DNA from 3 places in the Rhizobium sp. YJ-22 genome. Region 3 is predicted to be linked to each of the others. Evidence: riboswitches for the same ligand, from Rfam matches in the RefSeq annotation. Region 3 holds a riboswitch; each other region holds the start of a gene.
What was found. Region 3 has a riboswitch for cobalamin ahead of P7F60_RS15520 (ABC transporter substrate-binding protein). Riboswitches for the same ligand answer to the same signal wherever they lie in the genome.
Positions count from the first base shown of each region.

Region 1: linked by a shared signal. The riboswitch ahead of P7F60_RS16695 (DUF1636 domain-containing protein) and the one ahead of P7F60_RS15520 (ABC transporter substrate-binding protein) in region 3 are both predicted to bind cobalamin.
Region 2: linked by a shared signal. The riboswitch ahead of metE (5-methyltetrahydropteroyltriglutamate--homocysteine S-methyltransferase) and the one ahead of P7F60_RS15520 (ABC transporter substrate-binding protein) in region 3 are both predicted to bind cobalamin.

Region 1 is NZ_JARRIR010000007.1:9,883-13,153, forward strand. Features, by position in the region: gene P7F60_RS16685 (ABC transporter substrate-binding protein) at 1-109, opposite strand, end outside; gene P7F60_RS16690 (ABC transporter ATP-binding protein) at 106-903, opposite strand; gene P7F60_RS16695 (DUF1636 domain-containing protein) at 900-1,256, opposite strand; cobalamin riboswitch at 1,352-1,563, opposite strand; gene zigA (zinc metallochaperone GTPase ZigA) at 1,654-2,859, opposite strand; gene P7F60_RS16705 (Fur family transcriptional regulator) at 2,931-3,271, opposite strand, start outside.
Region 2 is NZ_JARRIR010000012.1:74,794-78,064, forward strand. Features, by position in the region: gene metE (5-methyltetrahydropteroyltriglutamate--homocysteine S-methyltransferase) at 1-1,341, opposite strand, end outside; cobalamin riboswitch at 1,440-1,652, opposite strand; gene P7F60_RS23915 (short-chain fatty acyl-CoA regulator family protein) at 1,716-3,137, opposite strand.
Region 3 is NZ_JARRIR010000006.1:117,029-120,299, reverse strand. Features, by position in the region: gene P7F60_RS15525 (iron ABC transporter permease) at 1-685, opposite strand, end outside; gene P7F60_RS15520 (ABC transporter substrate-binding protein) at 682-1,716, opposite strand; cobalamin riboswitch at 1,890-2,125, opposite strand; gene P7F60_RS15515 (amidohydrolase family protein) at 2,324-3,271, shown strand, end outside.

The DNA of each region.
Region 1 (3,271 bases), on a different contig from region 3:
GCGCGGCGTCGAAGGTCAGCGGCGTGCCGCAACTGTCGACCGTGACGGGAAAGGCCAAGGCGGCGGAGGCCGCCAGCGACAGAAGGGAAGCGAGGATCAGGCGTTTCATGGAGAGGCTCCGGTGCTGCGGGTGAAGGGGATATCGAAGACGGTAAGCTGGCGGTCCTCATGCGGGTGGGGCAGGCGCAGGAGGTCGATGCCGAAGACGTCGCGCACGACATGCCGGTCGAGCGTTTCCTCCGCCGGCCCGCAGGCGACGAGCGTGCCCTGCCTCAGCACGGCGATCCGCGTGGCGAAGCCGGGGACGAGATGAAGGTCGTGCAGGACCGCGACGATGGTGAGGCCGAGATCGGCCACCAGCGCGAGAAGCGCGCCGCGGGCGCGGGGATCGAGATGGTTGGTCGGTTCGTCGAGGAAGAGGATGCGGGGTTCCTGGGCAAGCGCCCGGGCGATCTGCGCCCGCTGACGCTCGCCACCCGAAAGCGAACCCATCTCCCGCCCGGCGAGGGATTGCAGCTCCGTCCGCTCGAGCGCGTCCAGGATGATCGCGGCGTCCGCCGCGCCCGGCCGGCGCGCCATGTGGGGAATGCGGCCGAGCGCCACGTAGTCACGCACGCAGATGCGCCGGTCCGGCTGGTCCGTCTGGCCGACCATGGCGACGAAGCGTGCGCGCTCGACGGGCCGCATCGCCGCCAGCGACGCGCCGAAGAGATGCACCGTGCCGGCGGTCGGTTGCAGCGTGCCGGCCAGCAGGCGCAGCAGCGTGGTCTTTCCGGCGCCGTTCGGCCCGATGATGGCAAGGCGGTCGCCCGGTTCGGCGTCGAGCGAGACATGATCGAGAAGCCGGTCGCCGGAGCGGGTCTCATAGACGAGCCCCTGGCCGGAAAGGATGCCGCGGCTCATCGGGCGAGTCCCCCGATATGCGGGATGTGGGCAAGCGTCTTGCCGCGCAGGCCGGCTGGCCGTTGACCCTCGTTGCACCAGCCGTCCGCAAGGTCGCGGTACTGGCGGCCGAAGGCGAGCAGGGCCTCCAAATCTCGGGCCGGGTCGATGTCGCCGAAGAGGAACGACGCCTTGGCGGGGGCCGTGAAGGCGACGGCGAGCGGCCGCCCGCAACCCGCAAGGCAGGCCACGGCGTCGACGCGAAAACCGCCGGCGGCCGTATGGTGCGCAAGACGGGCGACAAGGTCGGGCGCAGCGGCGCCCGCGTGGCAGCGGCTGCAGACGACAATGGCATAGGCGGGCGTTTCGGTCATGTCATCCTTCGGCGAGCGGGCACTGGTGAAGGATGATCGGCCATCGCGCAAAGAGGCGCGAAGGCGTCACAACGCTTCCCGGTACACCCCGTCCGGTTGCTGTGGCGAATGACGGCAGGTCTCCTGGCTCACGGGTCGAAGGGCTTGCCGGCCTTCCCGGTCCGTGGACCAGTGGCATGGATGACAAGCCCTCACCGCTTACAGTTGCGGGGGCAGCCACGGTTTCGGCCCCGTTCGGGTCATCCTCACCGTGTTCCCTATTAATCCCTCCGGCTTTGCCTCGGGAACCGTCCGCCCCAGATAGGAGCCGATCCGACAGGCTGTCAAGCACGAGCCGTGCGTTCAGTGACGATCCCGCACCCTGCTCCACCGCCGATCAGTCCGATTGTACCGGCATTCAGGCTGCCTTTCTGTCCCAGCTTGCGAACGGGTCGGGCAGATTGCGCCAGAGATCCGGTCTGAACGTCTGGGCGTCCAGCAGGCAGGCGTCCAGTTCGGCCCGGATTTCCCTCTCGTCCATCGGATCGGCGCCGATGAACACGATCTCCTGCCGCCGATCACCCCAGACCGGATCGAGATAGGGTTTCATCATGTTCAGGAAGGCGGGATCGCGGGGCCATTGCTCCTTCGGCACGGAGGACCACCACAGGCCCATCTTGCCGGTGCGCACGAAAGCACCGGCCTGGCTGATCTCCCCGACATGGTGCGGCCGTGTCGCCAGCCAGAAGAAGCCCTTTGCGCGCACCACGCCCGGCCAGGGCCGGTCGATGAATGTCTGGAAACGCACCGGGTCGAAGGGGCGCTTCGCACGATAGACAAAGGACCGGATGCCGTATTCCTCGGTTTCGGGCACATGGTCCTTGAAGCCATGCAACTCCTTGAACCAGAGGGGATGCTGTTCGGCCTTGTCGAAATCGAAGCGGCCGGTGCCGAGCACATCCTTTAGATCGACTTTCCCGAAATCGACCTCGATGAGCCTGGCATCGGGATTGAGGGAGGCGATGATCTTGCGCGCGGCGTCCCGCTGTTCAGGCGTCGCCACGCCGATCTTGTTCAGCACCACGACATCGGCGAACTCGATCTGCTCGACCAGAAGATCGACGAGGGTCCGTTCGTCGCCGTCTCCCGCCGTCTCGCCGCGATCGGCAAGGAAGTCCGTCGAGCTGTAGTCCCTGAGAAGATTGGCGGCGTCGACCACGGTGACCATGGTGTCGAGCTTGGCGACGTCGGAGAGGCTGCGGCCGTTCTCATCCCGGAAATCGAAGGTCGCGGCGACGGGAAGCGGCTCGGCGATGCCGGTCGATTCGATCAGCAGATAGTCGAAGCGGTCCTGCTCGGCGAGCGCGCGCACCTCCGTCAGCAGGTCGTCGCGCAATGTGCAACAGATGCAGCCGTTCGTCATTTCGACGAGTTGCTCCTGCGTTCGAGAGAGGTTGGCGCCGCCGTCGCGGACGAGCGCGGCATCGATGTTGACCTCGCTCATGTCGTTGACGATGAGCGCAACCCGCATGCCCTCGCGATTGGCAAGGATATGGTTGAGCAGCGTGGTCTTGCCGGCTCCGAGAAAGCCGGAGAGGACCGTGACGGGAAGTTTCTTGGCCATTCGATACCTTTCTTAATGATATAACGTAACAGAATCCATGTAGAGAGAGCCTTGCTTCGGCGGGATAGCAGTTAACGGCAGTCAGCGCACAGGCCGTGGACCTCGATCGCGCTCGCCCTGATCTTGAAGCCGCTGCTGCGTGCGTGCTGTATCAGCGCGCTCTCGACTTTCTCGTCGTGGAACTCGTTGACCTTCCCGCAGCTCTCGCAAATCTCGAAGGCGGTGATCCTGGGGTGGATTTGCCCATGCCGGGAATGACAGCAGACGACGAAGGCGTTCATGCTTTCAAGGCGATGAACCCGGCCCGCCTCAAGAAGTTTCTCCAGGGCGCGATAGACCTGAAGCGGCGCTTTCAACCCATGTCCACGAAGACGGTCCAGTATGCTGTAGGCGCTCAGCGGCTGCCGGGACG
Region 2 (3,271 bases), on a different contig from region 3:
CAGCGGCAGGCGGTTCGCTTCGGCCTGCACCTTTCGGCGATGCTCGAAGGCGCTGGCGCGCTCGCGCATGCCGGCATCGATGGCTGACAGCCGGCCCTGCACCAGCGGATCGGTGACCTTCGAAGAGGCGGCGCGGGCGGCGAGTGCCTTCGTGGACGCCGTCAGCGCTTCCAGCACGACGCTCTTGCCCTGCGCCAGGCCACGACCGAGGATCGAAAGCTCATCAAGCTTCTGCGTGGCGAAGGCCAGCCATGTCGCGAGATCGGCATCCAGCGCCGTCTCGAGCTCCAGGTCGATCGGCACATGCAGCAGCGAGCAGGAGGCGGCGATTTCGACGCGGTCGAGGCCGCGCGCCGATACGACGGGCTCCACCCGTTCGATGATGCCGGCAAGCCCCGCCCGCCAGATGTTGCGCCCGTCGATGACGCCGAGCGACAGCACCTGATCCGGGCGCGTCGCCTGAAGCACCGCCTCGATCTGCTGCGGCGCGCGGACGAGATCGACATGCAGGCCGGCGACCGGCAACGCCGCCATGGCGGCGAGATTGTCGTCGAGCGCGCCGAAGTAGGTGGTCAGCATCAGCTTCAGCTTCGGCGCGGCTGCGGCCAGCGCCTCATAGGCCAGCGTAAAGGCATGGCGTTCGCCCTCGGTCAGGTCGAGGACGAGAACGGGCTCGTCGACCTGAACCCAGTCGGCGCCGGCTTCGCTCAACCGGCGCAGCAGTTCCGCATAGACCGGCAGCAGTTTCGGCAGCAGGTCGAGCGGCTTGAAGGTCGAGGGCCGCGCCTTGGCGAGCTTGAGGAAGGTGACCGGGCCGAGGATGACCGGGCGGGTGTGGATGCCGAGCGCCTTCGCCTCCAGGAAATGCTCCACCGGCTTTAGCGCGGTGAGCGCGAATTCCTGGTCCTCGGCGATTTCCGGCACCATGTAGTGGTAGTTCGTATCGAACCACTTGGTCATTTCCAGCGCCGGAACGCCATGGCCGTGATGGGCATGGCCGCAATCGGCATGACCCTCGCCCTGGCTGCCGCGCGCCATGGCGAAATAGGTCGACAGCGGCACCGCACCGCCGCTCCAGCCATAGGCGGGCGGAATGGCCCCGACCATCACGGCGGTATCCAGCACATGGTCGTAGAAGGAAAAATCATTGGAAGGGATGCGGCTGATCCCCCTGTCGCGCTGCAGCGCCCAGTGTTCGGCGCGCAGCCTTGCGGCGGTTTCGAGAAGGTCGCTTTCGGCAATCTTGCCGGACCAGTAGCCTTCGAGCGCGAATTTCAGCTCGCGATGGCGACCGATGCGCGGAAAGCCGAGGCTGGCGACGGTGAGAGTCTGGTTGGTCATGGTCATACCCCATTGGTTCTGGGGGCATGGGTAAAGCGGACGCATGCAGGCGCTGCCGTTGCCGGCAGCGGGCAAGCAACCACCGGGACACCCCGCCCGTGGACGTTATTCGTCGTGGCAGGTCTCCTGGCTTGCGGGTCGTCGCCGCTGTCCGTCTTCCCGAGGCTTTCGCCTCAGTGACATCGTGGACAGCGGCTCGCCGCTTACAGTTGCGGGGGCAGCTCCGGGATTGCCATGGGCGCACCGGATTCCCTCTTAGCCCCGGGGGCGCAGGTCGACTGCTCCGGGGAACCATGACAGGGGCATATCCTCCGAAATCCCGGGGGATGTCAATAGACATAAAGAAATCTTTATATGTTTATTAGATTCGTTCGTCACGAGGCCGAATAGGGCGCGAAACTCGCCACCCGCTCGTCGACCACCAGCCGCCGGGCAAGCGCGGGAAAGGCGCGCTGCGAGCAATCGGCGCGTTCGCAGAGCTTGCAGCCCACGCCGATCGGCGTGCGCGCACCCGGATCGCCAAGCGCCAACCCCTTGGAATAGACCAGCCGCCCGGCATTCTCCAGGTCGCAGCCGAGCCCGATCGAGTAGGCCTTCGCCGGCGCGCCGAAACCGCCGCCGCGATGCGACACGGTGCGTGCGATCCACAGATAGGCGCGCCCGTCCGGCATTTCGGCAAGCTGCGTGCAGATGCGCCCGGGCGTGGCGAAGGCCTCATAGACGTTCCACAGCGGACAGGTGCCGCCGACCCGGGAAAAGTGAAAGTTCGTCGCCGACTGGCGCTTGGAAATATTGCCGGCGCGATCGACGCGCACGAAGAAGAACGGCACGCCGCGCGCCTGCGGCCGCTGCAGCGTGCTCAGGCGATGGCAGACCGTCTCGTAGCCGACATTGAATTTCTGCTCCAGCAGGTCGATATCGTAGCGCAGGGCCTCGGCCGCCTGCAGGAAGGCCCCGTAGGGCATGATCAGCGCGCCGGCGAAATAATTGGCAAGCCCGATGCGCGCCAGGGCCCGCGTCTCGCCATTGCCGAACTGGCCCGGCCCCGCCAGCCGGTCCAGCAGGCCTTCCTGCTCCAGGAAACAGAGCTGGGTCGCGAGTTGGAAGGCGCGCTGGCCCTCGCTCAACCGCGACGACAGGCTGAGCGTCTTGGTGGCCGGATCGAAGCGGCGTTGCGCCGCCGCCCCCGGCTGGTCGCGGCCGATTTCGACGGCGACCCCGTGCTTCTGCCGCAACCGGTTTTCGAGTGGGGCGTCGAATCGGCCGAGCGGCATGTTGAGATCGCCGGCCAGCCGTTCGGCAATCTCGTCCAGTTCGGGGATATGGTTGGCGCGGGCCGAAAAATAATCGCGCACTTCCTCGTAGGGCATCGTCGGCAGGCCTGCTGCCGGTGGCTTGCGGTCGTCGCCAAGCACCGTCGACAGCGCCTCCACCTGCTCGACCGCCCGGCTCCCTTGCCGGTGCAGGGCGTGGACGGCACGGGCGACCGCCGGCATGTTCGCGGCGATCTCACGCATCTCCGCCAGGCTGACCGCTTCTCCGCCATGCAGGCTCGCGAAGGCCTCGCGCAGCCCGCCGACCAGCCGCGCCTCGTCCTCGTCGGAGAAAAGCTGCACGTCGACGCCGAAGGCGGCGTTGAGCCGCAGCAGGATCGGCACGGTGATCGGCCGCTGGTTGTTTTCGATCTGGTTGAGATAGCTCAGCGAAATGCCGAGGCTGTCGGCCAGCCCCTGCTGCGTCAGCCGCCGCTCCTCGCGCAGGCGCTTCAGCCGCACTCCCACAAACGCTTTCTTCACCGGACATCCCTTCTTCGCAACCTTTGCAATTCTGCGGAAACGACTTCGCAAATATCTGCATTTTCAGTCATTTGCGCCGAATTCAGGATGTAGATATTGCGAATAAATACCGGCTTGGCAAGCGCCGCGCCTTC
Region 3 (3,271 bases):
CGAAGGCGTCGAGGGCGCGGGCATACCACAGGCAGACGCCGAGGCCTGCCAGCATCGCCGGCAGCGCCAGCCAGACATCCGGCCACCGGATGCCGGAGAGATTGCCGAGCAGCCAGAACATGATGCCGCGCGCCTGCTCGGCATTGGCCGCCTTGGTGACGATAAAGGATGTCATCGCATTGAAGAGCTGCGAACCGGCGATGCCGGCGAGAATGATGGCGCTGTTGCCGCGCCCGGCGCGGGCGGCAAGCAGCGTCACCAGCGCGAAGGCGACGAGCGCGCCGACGAAGGCGCCGGCCGGCAGCGTGAATAGCCCGGCGCCGATTCCGAGAATGGCGACCGCGACTGCGCCGGTCGAGGCGCCGGCGGAAATGCCGAGGATATAGGGATCGGCCAGCGGGTTGCGCAGCAGCGCCTGCAGCACCGTGCCGGAAAGCGCGAGTGCCGCGCCGCAGCAGGCGGCGACGACGGCGCGGCTGAGCCGGTAGCTCCAGACGATGCCTTCGTCCAGCGGCTCCAGCGCATAGGCCGCGCCGAACAGACGGTTGGCGACGGTCTTGGCGACCACATCGAAGGGGATCGCCGTCTCGCCGATCGCGGCGCCCGCCATGAGCGCCAAGACGACGATACCGAGCGCCGCGAAGGCGGCGCCCGGCACGGCATATCGGGTCAGCGTCCGGTTCACTTCGCCAGGCCGGTGGCGGAAACCGCATCCGCCAGCGCCTCGATGCCCTCGATCGTGCGAATCGTCGGGTTCATCGCCTGTGCGTCCATCTCGAAGACATGCTTCTCCTTGACGGCAGGCATCAGGCTGGCGACCGGGTCGGTCTGGAGGAACTTATGCTTGACGGCGATGTCATCGGCGGGGAAGCGGCGGCGCTCCATCTTGCCGGCGACGATCATGGTCGGGTTGGCCTTGGCGATGGTTTCCCAGCCGACCGTCGGCCATTCTTCCTCACTGTCGATCACGTTGCGGATGCCGAGCGCCGACATGATGTAGCCGGGCGCCCCGTTTTTGCCGGCGACATAAGGATCGATGTCCAGCTCCGCACTGGAGAACCAGAAGACGGCTGAAAGCTTGCCATCGGCCGAAGCGATTTTTGCCTTGGCGGCCTCTTCGCGCTTCTTCAGATCGGCAACGACGGCTTCGCCGCGATCCTGCACGTTGAAGATGGCGGCGAGATCGCGGATTTCCTGGTAGATCAGGTCCATGGTGAACACCGAATGGCGCACGCCGTCGCCGCCGCCGGTATTGTCCTTGCCGATGCAATCGGCGGGCGAGGTGTAGACGGGAATGCCGAGTTCTTCGAACTGGCCGGGCTTGGCGACCACGCCTTCAGGGCCGACATGCCACTGGAACTGGGCGGTCACCAGATCCGGCTTCTTGGCGACGACGCTTTCGAAGCTGGGATCGTTGTCGGCAAGGCGGTCGATTTTGGCGTTGACCTCTTCATAACCCTTCAGCACCGGGCCAAGCCAGACGGCGGTGCCGACCACCTTGTCTGAAAGGCCAAGCAGATAAAGAATCTCGGTGCTGCTCTGGCCGATGGAGACGGTGCGGGTCGGCGCCTTGGTGAATGTCACCTGCCGGCCGCAATTGGTCAGCGTCAGCGGATAGCTGGTCTCGGCGGAGGCTGCCTGGCCGGCAAGGCCGCTGGCGGCGAGCGCGATGGCGCAGAAGCCCGCGCGCAAGGTGGATGCAAGGGAAAGGGTCATGGACGATTCCGTTCGGTTCGTTCGGAGATGAGATGAGGCGGCGATCAGGCCGGCAGCGGGCGCGGATCGGTCAACGACGCGGACACGACGGGAATCGGGTGCGAAAAGGAGGATATCCTCGCATGAGGCGTAGACATGGCGTGGCTCCTGTACCGGGCATCCCCGCCCGTAACGTTGGATCAAAGCGCGACGGCAGGTCTCCTGGCTCGCAGATATCTGCCTTTCGTCTACCTTCCCGCGCCTTGCGGCGCAGTGGCACGACATCGTTTCGATGTCCGGGGACGAAAGGCAATCCGCTCACAGTTGCGGGGGCAGCCACGGTCTTGGCCCCTCCTGGGGTCTTCCGCACCGTGTTCCCTATTAATCCCCTCCACCTCATGGTCGGGGAACCGTCGACACGCACATAATGCCCGGCGAAGGGCGGCGTCAAGCATTCTTGTCTCGCATAGACATGTTAATGTTATATGGTCACACTTTACCGCCGATGATTTCTGTCAATTCGATCCGGTTGCACCTTGTGGATGCCGAACCGTCTACCCGCGAGATTGATTTTCGTATGCAATAGTTTTATCATAGTGCATACAAGAAAACGCTATGGTGATCCGTGATGGACAGGCTTTTTACAGGTGCGCGGCTCAATGACGGATCGCTCCGTGACATCGCCGTCAAGGACGGGCGCATTGCCGCGATTTCGCCGTCCGGTTCCGGACCGGCGGCGGCCGAAACGGTGGATCTCGGCGGCGCGCTCGTCGTTCCCGCTTTTGTCGAGGGCCATATCCATCTCGACACCAGCTTTTACGGCGACCGCTGGATCCCGCACAAGCCCTGCACCAACGGTTTCAACGTGCATGAGCGCGTGGCCTTTCAGGCCGAGAACATGGCCGCCGCCGCGCCGATGGACGAGCGCGCCCGCAACCAACTCGATCTCTGCATCGCCAATGGCTCCCTGCAGATGCGCAGCCATGTGATGGTCGACGGCTCGGTCGGGCTGCGTTCGCTGGAAACCATTCTGAAAGTCCGCGAGGATTATCGCGGCCGCATCGATATCCAGCTTGTCGCCTTCCCGCAGAACGGCATCCTGAAAAGCCCGGGGACGCCGGAACTGCTGGATGCCGCCATCGGCCTCGGGGCAGATGCGGTCGGCGGCCTCGATCCGGCGAGTTTCGACCGCGATCCGCAGGCGCATCTGAACGTCGTCTTCGGCGTCGCCGAAAAGCATGGCGTCGATATCGATATCCACCTGCATGATTTCGGCACGCTCGGCGTCTTCACCATCGAGGAGATCTGCGCGCGAACCACGGCGCTCGGCATGCAGGGCCGCGTCGCCGTCAGCCACGCCTATGGGCTTGGCGATCTTGGAGCGGATGCGGCGAAGAAGGTCGGGGCGCTGATTGCCGAAAGCGGCGTGTCGATCATGACCAATGCGCCGGGCGACCACGCCTTCCCGCCGGTGGCGCTGCTGCGCGCCGAGGGCGTCAACGTCTTCGCCGGCAGCGACAATATCCGCGATTCCTGGTGGCCCTATGGCGATGGCGACATGCTGCGCCGCGCCGAA